Regions from separate parts of the Lactobacillus amylolyticus genome, predicted to be linked through region 3. Evidence: predicted binding sites of a transcription regulator. Region 3 holds the regulator's gene; each other region holds the start of a gene.

The links. Region 3 encodes NrdR, which represses ribonucleotide reductase genes. Its sites were predicted from a motif close to ACACNATATATNGTGT; they were not measured.
Region 1: D0Z64_RS07075 (deoxynucleoside kinase) is a predicted target of NrdR. The motif match lies at 3,324-3,339, and genes of this name have one in related genera.
Region 2: pnuC (nicotinamide riboside transporter PnuC) is a predicted target of NrdR. The motif match lies at 2,621-2,636, and genes of this name have one in related genera.
Region 4: nrdJ (ribonucleoside-triphosphate reductase, adenosylcobalamin-dependent) is a predicted target of NrdR. The motif match lies at 1,903-1,918, and genes of this name have one in related genera.

The regions. Positions count from the first base shown of each region.
Region 1 covers NZ_CP031835.1:1,365,680-1,371,188, forward strand. The annotation lists gene D0Z64_RS07060 (ABC transporter ATP-binding protein/permease) at 1-1,446, shown strand, start outside; gene D0Z64_RS07065 (aldo/keto reductase) at 1,545-2,363, opposite strand; gene nagB (glucosamine-6-phosphate deaminase) at 2,467-3,186, shown strand; gene D0Z64_RS07075 (deoxynucleoside kinase) at 3,381-4,028, shown strand; gene D0Z64_RS07080 (deoxynucleoside kinase) at 4,062-4,748, shown strand; gene D0Z64_RS07085 (GRP family sugar transporter) at 4,798-5,509, opposite strand, start outside.
Region 2 covers NZ_CP031835.1:1,177,226-1,182,734, forward strand. The annotation lists gene pepT (peptidase T) at 1-711, opposite strand, end outside; gene D0Z64_RS06080 (hypothetical protein) at 846-1,328, opposite strand; gene D0Z64_RS06085 (YSIRK-type signal peptide-containing protein) at 1,391-1,540, opposite strand; gene pnuC (nicotinamide riboside transporter PnuC) at 1,833-2,576, opposite strand; gene D0Z64_RS06095 (hypothetical protein) at 2,827-3,081, shown strand; gene D0Z64_RS06100 (PAS domain-containing protein) at 3,116-3,853, opposite strand; partial or broken gene D0Z64_RS06105 (ABC transporter ATP-binding protein) at 3,907-4,448, opposite strand; gene D0Z64_RS06110 (hypothetical protein) at 4,720-5,509, shown strand, end outside.
Region 3 covers NZ_CP031835.1:426,679-432,187, reverse strand. The annotation lists gene dnaI (primosomal protein DnaI) at 1-543, opposite strand, end outside; gene D0Z64_RS02235 (DnaD domain protein) at 554-1,897, opposite strand; gene nrdR (transcriptional regulator NrdR) at 1,897-2,367, opposite strand; gene coaE (dephospho-CoA kinase) at 2,370-2,972, opposite strand; gene mutM (DNA-formamidopyrimidine glycosylase) at 2,969-3,799, opposite strand; gene polA (DNA polymerase I) at 3,809-5,509, opposite strand, start outside.
Region 4 covers NZ_CP031835.1:41,504-47,012, reverse strand. The annotation lists gene D0Z64_RS00250 (hypothetical protein) at 1-17, shown strand, start outside; gene D0Z64_RS00245 (SGNH/GDSL hydrolase family protein) at 58-630, opposite strand; gene D0Z64_RS00240 (AI-2E family transporter) at 627-1,664, opposite strand; gene nrdJ (ribonucleoside-triphosphate reductase, adenosylcobalamin-dependent) at 1,994-4,222, shown strand; gene D0Z64_RS00230 (DUF4430 domain-containing protein) at 4,249-4,632, shown strand; gene D0Z64_RS00225 (DUF4430 domain-containing protein) at 4,689-5,072, shown strand; gene D0Z64_RS00220 (ECF transporter S component) at 5,098-5,509, shown strand, end outside.

The DNA of each region.
Region 1 (5,509 bases), 460 kb from region 3:
GCAAAATATCCAGTGGCAATCACGGCAACTGCCACTGACATGACAGCCATGAAGAACCGTAAGGAATCCGATAAAAATGTCAAAAATCGCGGCTATGTCACGGCTAAGCCTGACGAGGCCGAACAGAGCACGCACATCAATAAAATCACGGAAGCTTATGTTGACTACGTTAAAAAAATCAATCCTAACTATGCCAACAATATTTCTTATCAACGAGCAATCAGCTTGCATCTATTAGGGCTAAAGAATGGCAAGGCTGAAAAAGTACAGTTTTCTACTACTGACCCTAATTCCAATCAATCGGTTTCTCAAATGCGCAGTCAAGCGCTGAGCTCGATGGGAATCGGATCCAGCGTATTCCCCACTACTTTGAATAAAAACAAAGGCAATTTTTTGAAACAGAATTATCAATTGCTTTCTGGTACTTGGCCAACTAAAGCGACAGATTTAGTTATTGTTGCCGACAACAAAAATACGGTTAATATCAATGCATTGAAGAATTTAGGTCTCAATGTGAAAAACAATTCTAAGATCAAATTAAGCAGCTTGATTGGTAAAGAATTCAGTGTTGTTGCTAACGATGACTACTACCAAAAATTGCCAATTGGCATGTTTATTCCGAAAAAAGCGACTAGCAGTATGTATAACAATGGTACCAAACTAAGAATTGTTGCAGTTATCCGACCAAAGAGTGAAGATTCAATGCAGCTTCTTTCAAGCGGTGTCGCTTACAGCGATAAGTTGACTCAAAAAATTATCAACGAGAACAAAAACTCAGCAATTGTTAAGGCACAAAAGAAGACCAACCGCAATGTGATGACTGGTCAAGTAATGACTGCAACCGAAAAGAAGCAAATGATGCAAACACTTGGCGGCAGCAGCATCCCTACTGGCATCATGATTTATCCAAATAATTTTGACGCTAAAGATAAGGTACTTGATTACTTAAATAAGTGGAACAAAGGCAAGAGTAAAAAGAATCAAATTGTCTATACCGATATGTCCAGCGCCGTAACCAAGATGACTGGTGGCCTGCTTAATGGTGTGACAACGATTTTAATCGCCTTTGCCGCTATTTCATTGATTACTTCAATGATTATGATCGGTATTTTGACCTACACCTCTGTTTTGGAAAGAACCAAAGAAATTGGAGTGCTTAAAGCATTAGGTGCCAGAAAACGCGACATTACACGCGTCTTTGATGCCGAAACCTTTATTCTAGGTGTCTTCGCCGGTGTACTTGGCGTTGGAATTGGATACTTGTTGACGTTTCCAATTAATACGGTTATCTATAACATAACTGACTTGGCAAACGTAGCTCAATTAAATCCGCTTCACGCGCTTTATCTGATCATCATCTCTACTGTTTTGACATTAATCGGTGGACACTTGCCAGCAAGAATGGCAGCCAAAAAGGATGCCGCAATCGCTCTTAGAAGCGAATAAAACAGCTCCATTAACTTTTATGTGAAAAAGTCATAAAATAAAGCTGAATATCTTTAAAGAAAAAGTCGCCTTTCCAATCTGGAAAGACGGCTTTTTCTTTATATCATATCGAGTGGCAGCTTGTGAGTCGGTTGTGGAAAATCAGAATTGATTAACCGCAATTCATCATCGTTAAGTTTAATTTCTTGTGCTGCAATATTTTCCTTCATATGACTAACCTTGCCTGATTTAGGAATTGATAAAATTTTCCCACTGCGCAGGGCCCAAGCAAGCATTATTTGGTGTGGCGTAGCATCATGATCACGCGCTACAGTCTTTAAATTATGCGTAATTCTGATCGTATTGCCTTTGCCTGAATTGAATGGCGAGTAGCCAATAAAGTTAACCTTATTTTCCTCTTGCCATGGCAATAGATCATATTCAACGCCGCGGTGATCCAAGTTATACAAGTCTTCATTGGCAAAGCATGCTCGACCACCTGGTACGGAAAAAAGTTCTTTCATATCAGGAGTATCAAAGTTTGAAACACCCCATTGCCGAATCAGACCTTCCTTTTTTAGATCTTCCAATCCACGAATCGTATCTGATAACCGGTGACTGCCCCGCCAATGAAGCAAGTATAAGTCTAAGTAGTCCGTTCCTAATCTCTTAAGACTAGCTTCAAGACTTTTGCGCTCAAGTTTAGGCGTTGCATGATAAGGGTAAAACTTAGAAATAAGATATATTTGGCTACGATCATAACCTTTAATTGCTTGACCAACCAAGGTTTCGCTTTTGCCTTCACCATACATCTCGGCAGTATCAATAATCTTAATGCCATTATCTAATCCATATCTAATTGCTGCAATTTCGTCTTTTTTCTTTTTAGGATCTTCACCTATATTCCAGGTACCTATCCCTAAGCCAGTTAAGTCCATCTTTTTCACCTCACTTAGATTTTACTACATTTTTCGATTGACAAAATGGCATAGACCACTTTATAATGGACTAGACCAGTAAATAAAGGAGGATTTATTCATGATAAAAGTTATTGTTACAGAAGACCAAATTGAAGGCGGAGCTAAAGCATTTGAAATTTTCGAAAAAGGGATTAAAGACGGAGCCAAGGTTTTAGGCCTTGCTACTGGTTCTACTCCAGAAACTCTTTACCAAAACTGGGTAAAAAGCGATCTTAACTGCTCTGGTCTTACTAGTATTAACCTGGATGAATACGTTGGTTTAAAGCCAGATAATCCTCAAAGTTATCATTACTTTATGCAAAAACATTTATTTGATAAAAAGCCATTCAAGAAGACTTATATTCCAGATGGAATGGCAAAAGATATTCCTGCTTTTTGTAAAAAATACGATCAAATCATTAAGGACAACCCAATCGACATTCAACTGTTAGGTATCGGTCGCAATGGTCACATTGCTTTTAACGAACCAGGTACTTCATTTGAAATCGGCACCCACGAAGTTAAGTTGACTGAAAATACAATCAAGGCCAACTCTCGCTTCTTTGACAATATTGATGAAGTGCCAAAGAGTGCTATCTGTATGGGTCCAGCCAACATTATGGCTTCTAAGAAGATCGTTTTGATGGCTTTTGGCGAAAAGAAAGCTCATGCCGTTAAAGAAATGATCGAAGGTCCAATCACTGAAGATGTTCCTGCATCAATTTTGCAAAAGCATGCTGACGTAACGGTAATCGTTGACAAGGCAGCTGCCAAAGAACTTGACGATAAGTATAAGAACTAAACAAAATTTATGATAAGAAATGCCAGTTAAGCAAAAATGCTTAGCTGGTATTTTTATTTCTATTCGATTTCTACTCAAAATACAAATCCAGAACTTGACTTTTTACCGTTTAACAGAATTAAAAAATTGCTTGTTAGACCCAATATATCGTATTAAACTATTTAATGTTCTACATATTGTGTTGAAGAAAGAGTGTGATTCAAGTTATTGTCTTAAGTGGGCCCATTGGAGCCGGAAAATCCAGTTTAACCAGTATTTTAGCCGAACATCTAGGTACGCAAGCATTTTATGAAGGCGTCGATAACAATCCCGTTCTTCCCCTATACTACAAGGATATGAAGCGTTATACCTTCTTGCTTAATACTTATCTGCTCAACCACCGCTTAGCTCAAATTAATCAAGCAGTTCAAGAAAAGAACAGCGTTTCTGACCGTTCAATTTATGAAGATGCACTTTTCTTCAAGATGAACGTGGATAGCAAGATTGCCGATCCAACTGAGTTCAAGATCTACGACGATTTGCTTGAAAACATGATGGAAGACACGCCTGGCAATCCAAGCAAAAAGCCAGATTTGCTTATCTACATCCATGTTTCTCTTGATACTATGCTTGCTAGAATCAAGAAGCGCGGCAGATCCTTTGAACAAATCAGCACTGATCCAGGTTTAAAGGACTACTATGCTCGCCTTTTGAAGTACTACGAACCATGGTATGAACACTATGACGCATCTCCTAAGATGATGATCGATGGTAATAAGCTTGATTTTGTCACCAACATGGGTGCTCAACGAGAAGTATTAAATGAAATTGATGATAAGTTGCACCAAATCGGTAACTTATAGTCTTAATGAATGAAATAAAAAAGAAGGAACGTGATGACAGTTATTGTTTTAAGCGGGCCAATTGGAGCCGGTAAATCCAGTTTAACCAGTATTTTAGCTAGATATTTAGGAACTAAGCCATTCTACGAAAGTGTTGACGACAACCCTGTTCTGCCACTCTTTTATGCTGATCCAAAAAAGTACGCATTCTTGCTTCAAGTATATTTTTTAAATACGCGTTTTCACAGTATCAAAGAAGCCTTAACCGCAGATAATAACGTACTTGACCGTTCAATTTATGAAGATGCCTTATTTTTCCAAATGAACGCAGATATTGGTCGTGCCACACAAGAAGAAGTAGATACCTACTATGAATTATTGAACAATATGATGGGCGAATTGAAGCGGATGCCGAAGAAGAACCCAGATTTGCTTGTTCACATTAATGTTTCATATGATACGATGATCAAACGAATTCAAAAACGTGGTCGTCCGTATGAACAGCTTAGTTACGATTCAACGCTAGAAGACTACTATAAGCGTTTATTAAGCTACTACAAGCCATGGTATGAAAAATATGATCATTCACCTAAGATGGAAATCGATGGTGACAAGTTTGATTTTATAGCTTCTGAGAAGGACCGTGAGATCGTCTTGGATCAAATCGTTGCTAAATTGAAATCTATCGGCAAATTGCCACTCAACTGGAATAAATCGACCGATATTCAAATCGAAGCATAAAAAAACTCCTGCAAGATTATATTCTCGCAGGAATTTTTATTTAATGAAATTAATGCATGATAGTAGTTAAAATTGCACCAGCAAAAATTAAAATCAAACCAGTAATAGTAAAGAATATAGCCTCCTTGCTCTTCTTTTCATGCAAGAAAATCATTCCGCCTAAGGTAGAAATAACTACTGAAAGTTGAGAAACAACGAATGCCGTGTTAACGCCATTATCTTTAACTGACAAGATATAGGTCGTTGCCGCAATTGAAAAGATGAAACCAGCAAGCAGGCTTTGCCGGCTGCTTTTTGACTTTATTTCTTTCATTTGCTTGGTAAATAGCAGATAAATTAAAACTGCAACAACCATCCCAACTGATTCTGGGAAGAAAATTGCTAAACCAGATGCGCTCAAAGCACGTGGAATTGCGTTGTAAATGATAAAACCAAGCGTGGTGCAGACCAACATGATAATAGTGCCGACTTGATTCTTTTCACTGCCTTCACTTGTGCCGGAAGCTGAAACAGAGGTAAGGATTGCTCCCACAATTAAAAGAGCAATTCCGATAAAGCCCCAAATTTTAGCATTAGTTGAAGCCCATTCTCCAAAAATCACAACCCCAACCAATGAAGTTCCGATTAATTGCAAACCAGTTGAGATTGGCATTGTTTCAGAAACACCGATCTTGGCATATCCAGTATACTGACCTAATTGGCCCACTACCCAAAAGGCACCAGCCAAAGCAGCCATCAAAAATGTTTTGCCATCAAGAGCA
Region 2 (5,509 bases), 650 kb from region 3:
AACCATTAAACCGTATGCTTCTCCAGGATGAACAACGGTACCTCTGAAAGTAATTTTGGCAGCGGCTGCGTTAAAAGTTTCATAGGCAATATCGCCAGGATTGCCGTTATCAAGGGTATAAGCAAATTCAACTGGAAAACGACTTACGTCAAAGCGGGCCGCACCCATGCCGATTTCTTCATCAGGACCAAAGGCAAGCCAAATATCGCCATGCTTAACTGCAGGATTTTCATGCAAGTATTTTGCCATGCCAAGAAGGCCAGCGATTCCAGCCTTGTCATCAGCACCCAGAAGGGTATCACCGGAAGCCGTGATCAGAGTTTGCCCGATCACTTTCTTTAATGATGGAAATTCTTTGGCCGACAGAGTTACGACGTGACCCAAATCGATGTCTTTTCCGTCATAGTTTTCATGAATCTGTGGCTGAATATTTTCGGCATTAAAGTCGGCAGTATCTACGTGAGCGACGAAGCCAATTGCGGCAACTTTTTTATCGCTGTTTGCGGGAATTTTGCCGACTACATACGCATCTTTGTCTGAATAAGAAACATCTGTAAGCCCTAATTTTTTAATTTCATTTGCGAGTTCTTTAAGCAAAACCACCTGGCCAGGGGTTGTAGGTACGGCCTTGCTGTTTTCATTTGAGCGCGTGTTCATTTTGGCATATTGAATAAACTTTTCTTCAATATATTTTGCATCGTAATCTGACATTTTGTTGCCACCTTTCATTTTTAATCTTATTTTAACATACAAAAAAGCCACCAGCTTTTGTGCTAGTGACCTTCTTGATTAGATAAATCTAACTTATTTTTTCTTGTGCTTTTGGCGTTACCGTTTCACTATTGTCATTTGAATCTGTTTGTTCTGGCAGAGGCATAGTTGGCACTTTCCCAGTCCCACAATTCATTTTCATAATTATCGCCAATTGCCAAGTGAGTGAGACTTTGCAGTTGATCAGTCAATTCAAAACCATGGTCTGGATTAAAGTCTGTCACGCCATTTTTAGCTTCTTCATGAACGTCGAAGTAGTGAACATGAACGTTGGAATTCTTATTCAATACCAATTCACCTGGCTGCCAAGTAATCGTAATCCCTTCTGGCTTAGTAGTCTCAACCGACTTTTCACCTTCGAAGGTCAACTTAGGAACAGTTGTTGAAAATGTTTCCCAAGCTGAGCCCAATTCATTGCTAAAGCGAATCTTATCGCCCCAAAGGCTGATTACTAATTGTTTTTCAACATCATTTTCAAATTTACCATCATAAAGCAATTCGTTGTCCTTATCGGCATAAAGAATATCACCATTAAAATTGCCATTCTTGTCGTACATCTTTAACTCTTTGATCATCTGAATTATACAGTGCTTTGGCTTTCAACCAAAACAATTTCAGATTAATTCTTTTTTGTTTTTGAAGATTTTACAGGACGACTGTTTGAACCCATAAAAGTCAAACCAATCAAAACGGAGGCCGCACCCATTGCGAATTTGCGAATTGAATGATGTTCATTTTTTTCTTCAATTTTGCGGATTTTTTCTAACAAATTTTTCTTGAAACCATAAAATTATACCTCATTTTCTGTTAAAAACATTTATTAACATGGAGTGTGACATTATGTCACTTATTAGCACTTATAGTATATAATATTCATTTAATATATGTTATCTCTTTGAACCCGCTTTTAAATATTCTTAATATATTATTTTCCATTAATTTATCCATTAATATTTTTACAGCTATCAAAAAAGCAAATGAGAACAAATCCCATTTGCTTCAATGATCGAATAAATATTACTATCGTTAACTATTTATTTAATCCGTTTTTATTTTAAAAATTATTTTTTGATTTCTTTCAATCCTTCACGACGTCGACCCATATTGAACCACGGCGAAACTGTAAAGGCTAAAATATCGTTAATTACATAAATCAATGAGTTAACAGCCATGGCTAAAGTTGAATCGCCTTGAGCAAAGGTTACGCTCCAAAGAATCAATTGGAAAATGCCGCTGGCTGTCCACCAGAAGTATTGGTTGTTATAACGCATAAAGCACATAATGCCAGCAGTAAGAGAAATTGCAAAACTGATTGCATCAATCCAGGGACGAGGATCATTGGTAAATTTGCCAATCAAGAAACCAGAAACCAAGTAAACGGCAAGCGTACCAACGATGGCAATTACCCATTCCTTAGCGCCAAATTTCCGCAAGTGGTTCTTGGTATCATTATTCCAGGACTTAACAGCCAAGATAACTGGCAAGTCCAAGGTAGCAATATAAGCAATTTGCTCAAAAATTGATAAGTAGTTCTTAGCTGACCAACCTGCATAAATAAAGCAGGCAGCTGAGATCAAACCTAACCAGCCGTTAATTGCCTTGGTAGCATTAATTGCCAAAACACAAAGAGTACCTAATAAAGTACCGATAAAAGTAATCACAGTAACACTGGTCATCTTAGTTTGCAATAAAATTGCCAATTGGAAACCAAAAGCAAAGAACCACAAGCAGTAGTTCTGAATTGGCCAACCCTTAAGCTGGTTCCATAGCCAGACAAAATAATTCTCATTCTTATTAGTTTGCATAAAATCTCTCCTCAATACTTTAGGTTCACAAGGTGTGAACTAATATACAACATCTTGTGCCTTTTCCGCTTTTTTCCAGAAAAAGCCTCGACATCTAGTTTAGTATTGTGTGAAATAAAAATAAAGACTTGTATTCTGATGACATTTTTGCTACCCTTGGCAGCAGTTTTATTTTTTGACAGGAGATCCAAATATCATATAATGTTAGTTAAAAGTGACACGATGTCATATTTCACAGAAAGGTTTGCTTATGAAAAAAGAACATCCCCTGCAAATCAACCTTATTTACTATGATCTCTACGGCAATCATGTCGGCAAATATTCAACGAGAATCAAAAACAAATGCAATTTGCCAACTCACCACTTAAAAAGACTGATCCATTATCACATGCCATATGGCTATCAAGCGATCCACAATTCCGTTTATCCCCAACTATCTAATTTTAGAAATGATCAAATGGCTGATCTTTACATTGCAGTGCAAGAGCAGCCAATCTATAACTAAAAAAGGCAGCCTCATAAGAGACTGCCTTTTTCAATTATTCATGTTGGGAAGCTCCAGTTGAAGTATCTGGCTTTTCCTCAGTTTTCTTTTCAGTTTCTTTGCTTGATGCGCCACTGACTGCATCAGTATCTGAATTCCTACGATAAGTTGCACCGGTGGTTGCATCCGGATCGATCACTAATTTTTGACCGGTCGTTTCGCAGAAGTATTTTACTAATGGATAAATATCTTGAACCCATTCATAAGTACCAGCGTAATTGCCTTCGTCATCTTCAACTCGCTTGTAGCGGTGGTAAATCAATTTTTTCAGATTGCCGTTAGGCACTGGCATTTCAACCTCATCGTGACCATCTGGCTGCGTTCTCAAAGCATGCGTAACTTTCTTAGCAGTTGCAGTTGCTTGCTTTGGATGACACTTACCGATTCCGTTGCCGATATCAGATGGCTTTCTGCTTGCCAGCATCTTATAGTTGGGATCAATTGGACGATTGTACCAAAGAAGCTGGTTATTATCGTCAACAAACGTCATTTCACCAATCGTATTTCTAAGCATCCAATTCAATTGGTTAACTGTCATCAGACCAGCATCTAATTTTACATAGTCATTGCCTTCTGCGGCATTAACCTTCTTGGCAGCCTTATCTAACCAATCAGGATCATCTTTATCAATGCCATGAATGGTCGTGCCTGCTTTAGCCTCGCCGTTTGCTTCATAGTCTTCTTTTAAATATTCATCAGGATTCATATCCTTCAACCATTTAGGTTCTGCCATTTTAAATATCTCCCTTAAAAAACTAATCTTTACACCTATAATTTACTACATTTTTATCTTAATGTCTCAATGCTGCGTTTATCTAAATGAACGATTTTATCAAACATCGCTTTTTCTTCTGGAGAAATTTTATGCGCTACTTCAATCACGGCTACTCGCGGATTCTTCAATAAAGTCTTATGAATTGCCAAAGACAAGTTAGGATCAAGCGCACTCGTGGCTTCATCTGCTAATAGAATTGGTCGAGCTGATAAAAGCACACGTGCAATTTCAACTCGCTGAATCTGACCACCAGATAAATTATTGCCGTCTTCACCGACCAAGCCATCTAAGCCGTGTTCTTTAACCAGTTGATCAAGCCCTGCTTCATGAATTTCCAATTGCCGCTAACATTTTTGTGGTTCAAAATGATTTGTCCTTCTTTCGGCTTTTTAAGTCCAAGCATTAGCCGCAACAAAGTAGTTTTGCCTCAACCGCTCGGTGCCATCAGAAAAACCTTTTCACCTGGTTTTACTTCTAAAGACACATCATTAAAAATCTCTTTGTGATCCGAACTAGTCACATAGGCCAGCTGCTTAATCTGCATCCCGTCAAAAGGGCTAAACGAACTAAATGCCAGTAATCATGTGACCCAGAAGAAGCCGCATTCAGCATGATCTGAATCATATAAGCAACGAATACAATATTGCAGGCCTTAATTGCTGCTAAAAGCGTGAAGCAGATAACCTGACTTTTTTGGCATATTTTAAACTCATAGATTCCTCCTTAAGCCGCTGTCTATTGTCATCATTATACACGCAAATAGTGTCTTTTCTCAAACTGTTCCTATATAATAGATACAATTTATAAAATCGTGGGAGGTTAACATGGCACTTAAACTTGTTGAAATATATCAGCACTCTGAAGACGAAAATTCATTTTTATTGGGCTATATCTTAAACAAAACCGAAAACTGGCTGACCTTCCTTGCACTTGATCCAGCCGGCAATCAGGACGGTGTGCGTTTCTTAAAAATCGACGATATCGCTGAAATAAATGAAGACAGCGACTACTTGCGCCTCTTCTCCTTTTTGCTGGCAAACGGTGAAATCAATGATCCCTACCAGTTAACCCAAGCCAACCATGACCTGCTGGCTCAACATTTTAAGAATCTGGATAAAATTTTGGATTTTGCTTGCAGCAAGCAGATCTTAATCAAACTTGGGCTTAAAAATGGCGGTAGCATTGGTGGCTTCATCGTTGGACTAGACAAGGAAGAAGTACAGCTGACTACTTATGAGGAAAAAAGCAAAACTTTTGATGATGTAATTCGCAGCGCAGTCGATATTGATGATATCGTTGAAGTCGTCATCAATGACGTGGGGCTTAAGCTGCTGGAAAAATACATCAACTTTTTAAACGATGGCGGCGATGTCAATAATGACCTTGATCTGGCTCAAATCTATTTCAGCTATGATAGTCCCATCCGTTTTCAACATGACTTCGTTCGCGGCTGGCTTGTCAATGAAAGCCCGCACTATTTTTTGATCGATCGACTGGACAATGCCGGTCAAGTTGCAGCCGTATCCCTGCTTAATAAAGACCTGATTGCCAACATTACAACTCAATCCAGCTATTTGAATTATCTAAATTACGCGGCAATGTATAATCAGCAGC
Region 3 (5,509 bases):
TACGTTTTTGCCGCTTTGGGCAACTTGATTTGCTAGTCCAGCCAAAATATAGGTCTTTCCTCGGCCAAAATCGCCAGAGAGATACAGGCCTTGCTGATGAGGATTCTTGCTATATTTTTTCAAGAACTCACCAATCTGAGTTAGAGCTTCTTTTCGTCCCTTGTCAATCTCAATCTCACTCAGACGGACATCATGCAACCGTTCAGGCAAGTCGATTAGCTGCAAATGCGCTTTGGTGTTTTTTTCCATATCTGCTTCAATTTTTTCAGCAGTTGGCCGGTAGCGAACGTCGATCACCTTGCCATTTAAGAAGAGTTCGGGCTCATAACCCGCCATCACCTTATTGGGATCCTGCAGCTGTGAATAAAATTCGAATAAATTCGGCATGGAAGTTTTGACCATGTTTTTATCAATTTTATTCTTATTTTTAATTAAAAAATCTCGTACTGCAGGATTATGCAGAATCTCTGTTTGCAACTCACCTTGATCGCCCAAATTGCGTTTTTTCACGATTTTATTGATCACATCACCAATCGGTTGCATTATTACTCACCTACTTTGATCCATTCTGATCTTCTAAGTTCTTGAAGAAATTCTTTAAATCTTCTGAATTGACATTGGAATCTGTCTTGGCTTTTTTCTTGCTCCAATCAGTTCCCTTTTCAACGTGCTTAGGTTGATTATAGCCATAGCGTTGCGGCTTTTTGCTCCGCTTTTCCTGTCTTTTCTCCAGATATTGCAACGCCTGCGGTGCCGATGCAATACCATGCTGCAGCCAATCATTGGCAATCCGATATGCCAAATTGGGCGATACCATTGAATCGTAAGTTAAGCAGGCATAGACCAAAACGTTGATCAAATCGCTTGGCAGGCCATATTGGCTGCGCAAAACATTCAGAGTCCGTTTTTCGCCTGGACTTGCAAAACCGCCCTTATCAGCTTTAATTTGATACAAAAATTCAGCCGGTGACATCTGAGTTGCGTCTTGCAGCAGTTTTTGCTTATCAGTTGATACTTTGACTGGTCTTGCCTGATTGCTATCCTGTGTTAATTCATGATTAACCTGTTTACGGGTATGGGAGCTGCGGTAATTTTCGGCGATCAAATTCTCTATTTTCCGCAAGTCCAATTCCTGTTGACCGTGCAAACTAGGCAGACTTTCATCAATAAATTCTTGTTCGTCTAAGCCATAGGTCTGCATTACGCCCAAGATCTGCGCCTTCTTATGATCAATTTCAGAACTTGGAATGCTGTAACGGGCAAATTGATCTTTCATAAAGCCCCAGTCAACATGATCGTTTTGATTAACTTCTGCGGTTTTTACCTTTGGTGCCGTATTTTCTTGAGCTGCTTGGATTACTTCTGTTGACGGATTAATTGCTTCATCCCCCGGCAGATGAAAGACTTCAATAAATGAAGCCGAAATATCGCGAGCATTTTTGACTTTTTTTTGTCGACTTCTGGTTTTCTTGGCAAAATAATGACTTAAACTGTGAAAAGCCGTGTTGCCAACCTTTTCTTTCAGCAGACTAGCCAATAGCTGCGTAGAAAAAAATTCTTGTGAGCTAGGAACTTTTAACAATTTAAAGGCCAAAACCTGATTAACAACATTATCAACTAAGTAAGTCTGAACTAATCCGACAGCTTCCAACTTGTGCAAAGAGCGGAAAAGCAACTTTAAATTGCAGTCCAGCTGCTCTTGTAGAGAATAGATTCCCTGAGCATCTGACAAAATGGAATATGGATTAAAATTTTGAATTAAGGTTTGATATAAAGCAATTGCTGTCGAACCAACCAAGGGCTGATAAAGTTTAATCAGAATTTGCTCATCATCTGGAAAAAGATCAATTTGATTCAGCACATAAAAGGGCTGCTTGGGATCAGCTGTCTCAAACATTAATTATTATCCTTCTCTCGTTTGGCCATCATGTCTTCCATTGTTTTCATGAAACTAGACATATCTTTAAATTCACGGTAAATAGAGGCAAAACGAATGTATGCAACATCGTCAATATTAGCCAAATCATCCATCACGAACTGTCCAATCTTCTTGGATGAAATTTCGCTTACGCCTTGCTTTCTGATTTTATTTTCAACATCGTCCGTCAAGTGTTCGAATTGTTCACTGGAAATCGGACGTTTTTGTCCTGCAGCCATTACACCATGCAAAATCTTTTCCCGGTTAAATGGCTCACGGGTACCATCATTCTTGATAACTAATAATGGTGCGGTTTCAACTCTCTCAAAAGTAGTAAAACGAAAACCGCAATTTTCACACTCGCGCCGACGTCTAATTGCACGATTTTCATCACTTGGGCGCGAGTCAATCACACGTGAAGAATTATGATGACAATTTGGACATTCCATAATTATCCCTCTGCTTCAACTTTCAATAAGATTTCTTTTAATTTCTCTTCTAATTCATCTATTGTACCAGTATTATCCACTACAAAGTCCGCCTTGGCAATCTTTTTTGCTAATGGCATTTGACTGTCAATTCTGGCTTGCGCTTGACTTTCAGTTAAATTATTGCGTTCCATCAATCGCTTTAGCTGTAAACTTTCAGGCAAACTAATCACTAATACGAAGTCACACAACCTTTGGCCCCCTGTTTCATATAGTAAAGGCGCATCAAAAACGACAATCTTTTCTGCCTGTTCGCGATACTTGTTTAGCTTATTTACTACTTCTTGATAAATCAGGGGATGTGTTATTTCATCCAACCGCTGCATTTTTTGCGGATTATGAAAAACAATTTCTCCGAGCCTTTTGCGATTAATCTTTTTGTCTGAATCCAGAATTGCAGACGAGAACTCTGTCACAACTTCGTTATATCCCTGTTTGCCTGGATCATAAATATGATGTGCAATTTTATCGGAATCAACGATTGGAATATGATGTTTTTTAAAGAAATTATCCGCGGTGCTTTTACCTGTCGCAATTCCACCGGTTAAACCTAAAACTAAAGTCATTGATAGTTCACCTGACAATGTGGACAAAATGTGGTTCCACGGCCATTAACTTTGATTTTTTCAAATTTATTGCCGCAGTTTGGGCAAGCCTCGCCGACATGACCATAAACCTGCAGCATTTTTTGAAATCCGCCTGCATTACCGTTAGCATCCAGATAAGTATGGACTGTAGTCCCGCGCATTTTAATAGCAATGGAAATTTCATGATTGATTTTCGTGTGCAGTTCTTTTACTTTATCTTCTGGAATTTTTGAAGCAATGCTTAGCGGGTGAATTTTGCTCTGCCATAAAACTTCATCAACATAAATATTGCCTAAACCAGCAACGATTGATTGATCAAGCAAAGTATTTTTTATATTTTTATGCTTGCGCTTTAACTTGGCAATAAAATAGGCTTCCGTAAATTCTTTAGAATTAGGCTCATACCCTAATTTGCCAATTCCTGTCGTTTGCCGTTCTGTCCCCGTTAAAATCAGCTGCATGCGGCCAAATTTGCGGACGTCGTTGTAGCGAAGCGCCGTGCCATCTGTAAATTCAAATTGCACGTGGTCATGCTTATCGTTAGGCGCATCAGGCGTAGTTAAATGATATTTTCCTTCCATACGCAGATGCGATACAATCGTCAAATTATCACTCAATCTGATCAAAAGATATTTGGCATAACGATCAATATCTAAAATCTTTTTGCCTGGCAGCTCATCAATAAACTGTTGGTGATCGGTAGCGACTATTTTGGGATACCAAAGGGTCACTTTTTTGATCGTTTTTCCTTTAACTAAAGGAATCAAAGTTCGTCTAACTGTTTCAACTTCCGGCATTTCTGGCAATTAAATCACCTACTTTGCATCGTACCAGTTATGACCCCAACCAGAGTCAGCAATTAGTGGCACATCAAGTCTGACGGCAGATTGCATAACTTCTGGCACGATTTTCTTCACTGTCTCTAATTCATCTTTAGGAACATCAAAAATCAATTCATCGTGAACCTGTAACACCATCTTGGTCTTCAAGTGCATTTCTTCAAGCTTCTTTTGCATATTAATCATCGCAATCTTGATGATATCTGCAGCTGAACCTTGAATTGGTGAATTAATTGCTGTTCTTTCCGCAAAACTTCTGACATTGAAGTTCTTAGCATGGATATCAGGCAAATAGCGACGGCGGTGCATGATGGTTTCAGCATAGCCTTTTTCACGTGCTTCTTGAACTGCTTTATCCATGTAGTCACGAATCTGTGGATACTGTTCAAAGTAATTATCAATAAATTCCTTAGCTCGTTTTCTTGAAATACCTAAATTCTTTGAAAGGCCGTAATCGGAAATTCCATAAACAATTCCGAAATTAACTGCCTTGGCATGACGACGCATCAGTGGCGTTACCTGATCAGGTGAATCCAAGTGGAAGATCTTCATCGCGGTGTGTGAGTGGATGTCATACCCGGTCTTGAAGGCTTCTTGCATGTTTTGATCACCAGAAACATGGGCCAAGACACGAAGCTCAACTTGTGAATAGTCGCAAGAGAAGATGTAGCCGTCTGGTTCACTTGGCACGAAGGCCTTTCTGATTTGCTTTCCTTCTTCGGTGCGGGTAGGGATGTTTTGCAAGTTAGGATCCACACTAGAAAGTCGACCAGTTGCAGTCAAAGTCTGCAAGTAACGTGTGTGCACGCGGCCATCTGGTTGAATGACGTCAAGCAGACCCTTTACATAGGTAGATTGAATCTTGGCAATTTGACGATAGTCCAAAATTTCGCTAACGATTGGGCTTTGCGTCTTCAATTGATCAAGTACTTCAACTGCAGTTGAATAACCAGTCTTGGTCTTCTTGATGACTGGCAAACCAAGCTTTTCAAACAAAATGTGACCTAATTGCTTTGGTGAGTTCAAGTTGAACTTTTCACCGGCTTGGCCATAAATCTTGTCTTCGAGTTCTTTCAATTTAACGGCAAATTCATTTTGCAGTTGAATTAAAGTACTTGCTTCGACCTTCATCCCGTTCATTTCCATTCTGGCTAAAACGCGCGCGGTTGGGATTTCGATCGTATCAAACAAGGCATCTTGTTCGTGGTCTTTAAGCTTTTCAAGCAAAGTCTTCTTGAGTGATTCAATGGCGTTGACCTTAGAAGCTAAGTGGTTGAATAATTCATCATCGTCATCAGGGATGTGTTCACTCTTACCTTTGCCGTAGACTTCAAGGTCAGTCTTAACGGAATAATCCCCATAAAGATGGGCAATTTCACCAAGATCATTAGAGTTGTTTTCATTATTAACTAGATATGAGGCTAAAAGCATATCATAATCAAGGCCGTGCGTATGAATGCCTAAACGATGGGCCCCAACCATGGATCTCTTTAAGTCAAAGACGTTCTTCTTGATCTTTTCATCTTCTAAGATGTGCTTGATATTGTCTTCTTCAAGCAAGTCCACGTCTCTTGAAACATAAATCTTGTCGTTGATCTTCAAGCTAAAGCCGACAAAATCTGCTAAGTGGTAATTAGCGCCGAGCATTTCTAGATAAAATTCAACAGTGTCTTTTTC
Region 4 (5,509 bases), 390 kb from region 3:
TTGCGGCAATAAGATAATTTAATTGAATAAAAATAAAGAGGCCTTTCGGCCTCTTTTTTACATGCTCTTCAAATTTTTAACAATCAATTTAGCTAATATCTCATAGCCTGCATCCCCAAAGTGCAAACCATCATTTTTCATTCCTTGGGCAGTCTCCTTGATGTCCCCTGCATCTAGCATCGCCTGACATAAATCCGCATATCTAAAATGATATTCCTGAGCGACTTCTTCGACTGCTTTGGCATATTTTTCTACTAAAGCATTATCGCGCACAAGCTGCTTTTCCTCATCAACGGCGGGTGGCGAAACAAGCAAAACATGTGGCGGATAATATGCACAAATTATCGCTGAACAAATCAATTCCATATTTTGCTTAAATTGCGTTAACGGCACCTGCTTATGCGTTGCCAGATCATTAGTCCCAAGTAAAATTACCAAGTTATCGCACTTTTTCACGCTCAAAACTAATTCATTAAGTCTTGCAAAAAACGCACCTGAATTGATCCCCGACACTGCAGTATTTTCAATTTCTACGTCAGGTAACATCTTTTTTAAATTCCAGTTAATATGCGGCTCTTCTTTGCCTTCATTGCGTGCGATGATGCTATCGCCTGTCAGTAATAATCTCATTTTAGAACTGCCTTCTTCTTACTCTTTTTAGTTGGCTTAATGCCTAAAACATCCAAGAAGAAAGTAAAGATTGGCACACCTACGATCAAGCCCCAGGTGCCCCAGAAATGTTCTGCCACAAGCAAAACCAAGAATGTGTAGAAAATTGGTAATTCAGTCTTGCTGGCCATGAACTTAGGATTTAAGACATAGGCTTCAACGGTGTGAATAATCATGATCATAATGAAAATATAAATCACGTAGCGAATGCCGCCTACTGAGTAGCCCACAATACTTAGCGGAATCAGTGAAATGATCACGCCAGCAACTGGGATCAAACTCAAAATGAAGACCATTAATCCTAATGCAATAATTTGCGGCATTTTCATAAAGGCTAAACAAATCATTGTTAATGCGGTATTGCAGAGGGCGATGAAAAACTGTGCTTCAAGGACAACCCCGAACGTATTCGTAAACTTTCTGCCAAAATAGCGGACATCTTCAAAGAACCACTTAAAAATTCCGCTTTTTACAAACAAATTAGAGAACTCATTCATTTTCTTCAATTCAATCGTATAGAAGAAACTTAAAATTAGTGACATGAAAATCGAAACCGTTAAAGTACCAACACTGGTTAACGTCTTCATCATGACGCTCATCCCTGTTTTAGCTTGAGTCACCAATTCATTTCTATTAACATAGCGGCTTACGTATCGCATAATTCCTGTCATGCTGTCGCTCTCATAAAAGGCCAAGACGGATTTAAACATCTTACTGATCTGTTTAACTAGCATCGGCAAATAAATCGTTACAGCGAAGTATAGACACAGCAGAATCAAAATATATGTGATTGACACAATTACACCCGATGGAATTTTTGGAATATGTCTTTGAACCAACCTAATTAAATGAACAACCAGATAAGTAAAAATAAAAGTTAGCAAAATTGTGTTCATCATTGCTCGCATCTCATATAAAAGAGCAATGATTACCAACAAGACCACAAATCTTCTAAGCGGTACGTTTTGCTTGAATCTTTGCCAAGCATTTTCCATAAATAAACCTCCCTTAATTGTAGATATACGATGCTTGAGCCCTATTTTATGCCTAATAAATTACAAAGAAAACTACTATCTTTTTGTTACACACTTCTTCTGAGATTTTTACCATTAAAAATTAAAAAATCTCAGATATTTCTCTTAATTATGTACGATTTTTTTCTTATATAAATCCTTACGGAGACAACGAATTGCATTTTTTGAACTTAATCATGCTAAAATATTTTTGTTTACAATACAATATCTTGTGGTATTCTACATTCTGTCATCAACAAATTGTGTATTTGTGAAACACTTGTAACTAACTTATATAGGAGAGTTGTGGGATGAAAGTTATTAAATTAGATCAAAAATTTATTGATCAAGTAAAACGAGAAGTTAAGCCCCATTGGGGTGAATTAGGTTGGGTCACTTATAAGAGAACCTATTCTCGCTGGTTAAACGACAAAAACCGTTCTGAAAACTGGGACGAAACTGTTAAACGAGTAATTGAAGGAAACATTAATCTCGATCCACGATTAGCCGACAATCCTTCTGAAGAAGTTGTTGCTCAATTAACCAATGAAGCTCAAAAATTGTTCCGCTTAACCTATGGTCTATCTGCTACACCATCCGGTCGTAACCTTTGGATTTCCGGTACTGACTACCAAAAGCGTAACGGTGATTCTTTGAATAACTGCTGGTTTATCGCTATTCGTCCACAAAATTATGGCGATAGTCATATCAGACCATCATATTTAAGCCAAAAAGATGTAGCTGTTTCAATGCCATTTTCATTCCTCTTCGATCAATTAATGAAGGGCGGCGGCGTTGGCTTTTCAGTTGTAAAAGACAACATCAAGCAAATTCCTAAAGTTGATCAAAAGATCGATTTAACAGTAGTTATCGATAAAAAGAGCAAATCATATGATGCTTCTGTTAAATTAGGTGCTACTGATAAAGAAGAATGGCAAAAGCAAAATCAAGATAAAGACGATTACGTTTACTACGAATTGCCTGATACTCGCGAAGGCTGGGTTTTGGCAAATGCTCGACTGATTGATATGCACTTCAATGCTACTAATCCTGAGGGCAAAAAGAAGTTAGTCTTAGATATCAGCAACATTCGCCCTTACGGTACTAAGATTCATGGCTTCGGCGGCACTGCTTCAGGTCCAATGCCTTTAGTTGAAATGTTCTTTGATATTAATAAGGTTATCAATCCTAAGGCCGGTGAAAAATTAACTGCCGTTGACGCAACTGATATCTGCAACTTGATTGGTAAGACAGTTGTTGCTGGTAACGTTCGTCGTTCTGCTGAACTTGCTTTGGGTTCAAATGACGACCAAGACTTCATTAAGATGAAGCAAGATAAAGATAAGCTTTACCACCACCGTTGGGCATCAAATAACAGTGTTGCAATTGATTCTAAATTCGATAATTACGGTCCAATTGCCGACGGAATTTTGCATAATGGTGAACCTGGCGTTTTTAATCTTGAACTTTCTCGCAACTACGGCCGAATTGTCGATGGTTACCAAGCTGGCATCGATGATAACGTCGAAGGAACAAACCCATGTGGCGAAATTTCCTTATCTAACGGTGAACCATGCAACTTGTTTGAAGTCTTCCCTTATGTTGCTGAAAAACAAGGCTGGGACTTAAAAGAAGCCTTTGCTTTAGCTGTTCGTTTTGCTAAGCGTGTAACCTTCAGTCACTACGATTGGGAAATATCAAGAAAGATTATTCAAAAGAATCGTCGTATCGGTATTTCAATGTCTGGTATTCAAGACTGGATCTTGTCACGCTTTGGTCACCGTGTTGTTACCGGTTGGGAAGATGCTAAAGATCCTGAAACTGGTGCAGCAATTAAGAAGCCAATCTATGATCCAGAAATCGTAAAGACCTTCGATGGCCTTTATAAAGCAGTTGTTAAAGCTGATAAAGATTACAGCGATGTTTTAGGCTGCAACACTTCGATCAAGCACACAACTGTTAAGCCTTCAGGTACTGTAGCTAAACTTGCAGGTGTTTCCGAAGGGATGCACTTCCACTACGCTGGCTACATGATCCAAAGAATTAGATTCCAAGCTTCTGACCCATTATTGCCAGCCCTTAAGGAATGTGGTTACTACACTGAACCTGATATCTACACTAAGAATACTATTTGTGTAGAATTTCCACTTCGTGCTGCTAACGCTGACAGCAAGCAATTTGCATCTGCCGGTACTGTATCAATCGGCGAACAATTTGCTACGCAAGCATTTTTGCAAACCTACTGGTCAGATAACGCCGTATCATGTACCGTTACTTTCCAAGATGGTGAAAGCAAGCAAATTGCCCCACTTCTTCATCAATACCGCCACATCATCAAGTCAACTTCACTTCTTCCATACTATGGCGGCAGCTTAAAACAAGCTCCAAAAGAGCCAATTAATAAAGAAAAGTATGAAGAAAGAGCTGCTCAAATCAAGGGAGACGTTGAAGCAGTCTTCATGAAGCAAAACGATGATGAAAAAGACCTTGAATTGGTTGGTCAAACCGATTGTGAAGGCGGAGCATGCCCAATTAAATAAAAATCAAAATTCTTGGAGGATTAAAAATGAATAAATTAGTTAAAAAGCTCGGTTTACTTCTCACTGTTATCCTGTTATCCTTGGGTGCTGTTGGCATCGCAGATGCAAACCATAGCCACGTTCAGGCTGCTAAGACAATCAGAGTTACATATACTTTGAAAAATAATAAGAAAACAATTGCTAAAAAGAATATTAGAGTTAAAAAACATACTACTGTTTTAGCAGCACTTAAAAAATGCTGGAAAGTAAAGTCTTCTGGCGGTTTTGTTACCAGCATTCATGGCTATAGCCAAAATAAATCTAAAAAGCTTTATTGGACCTACACCGTAAATGGTAAATGGGCTAATGCTGCCAACAAAGTTTATCTACACAACAAAGATAGAGTCGTGTGGACACGGAGCAAATTTTAATTTTAAAATGGAGCATGCCCAATTAAATAAAAATCAAAATTCTTGGAGGATTAAAAATGAATAAATTAGTTAAAAAGCTCGGTTTACTTCTCACTGTTATCCTGTTATCCTTGGGTGCTGTTGGCATCGCAGATGCAAACAATAACCAAGTTCAGGCTGCTAAGACAATCAGAGTTACATATACTTTGAAAAATAATAAGAAAACAATTGCTAAAAAGAATATTAGAGTTAAAAAACATACTACTGTTTTAGCAGCACTTAAAAAATGCTGGAAAGTAAAGTCTTCTGGCGGTTTTGTTACCAGCATTCATGGCTATAGCCAAAATAAATCTAAAAAGCTTTATTGGACCTACACCGTAAATGGTAAATGGGCTAATGCTGCCAACAAAGTTTATCTACACAACAAAGATAGAGTCGTGTGGACACGGAGCAAATTTTAATTTTAAAATGGAGTGATTTAACAAAATGTCGACTACTACACATAAACAAATTAAGCGACTTGCTTTATTAGCAATTTTGACGGCAATGGCTGTCGTGCTAAGAGTGGCGCACATTATTCCGGTTCCAAACGTTCAACCAGTAACTGATATCTTAATGATCTCAACTTTGGAAATGGGATTTGGATTTGGAGTCGCCCTAGCAGTCTTGGTAATGGTCATTTCCAACATCTTCTTAGGTTTCGGAATTTGGACTTTGCCGCAGATCGCTGCTTATACTGTTTGTGTGTTAGTAGTCTTTTTGTTTGGCAAAATTCCCGTTTTTCGTAAACATTTTTGGCTGCAAATTATTCTTGCTACCCTGCTAGGTTATGTCTATGGCCTTATTATTAACTTTGGCATGTCAATTTGGGGTGGCTGGGAAGCCTTTATCGTTTACA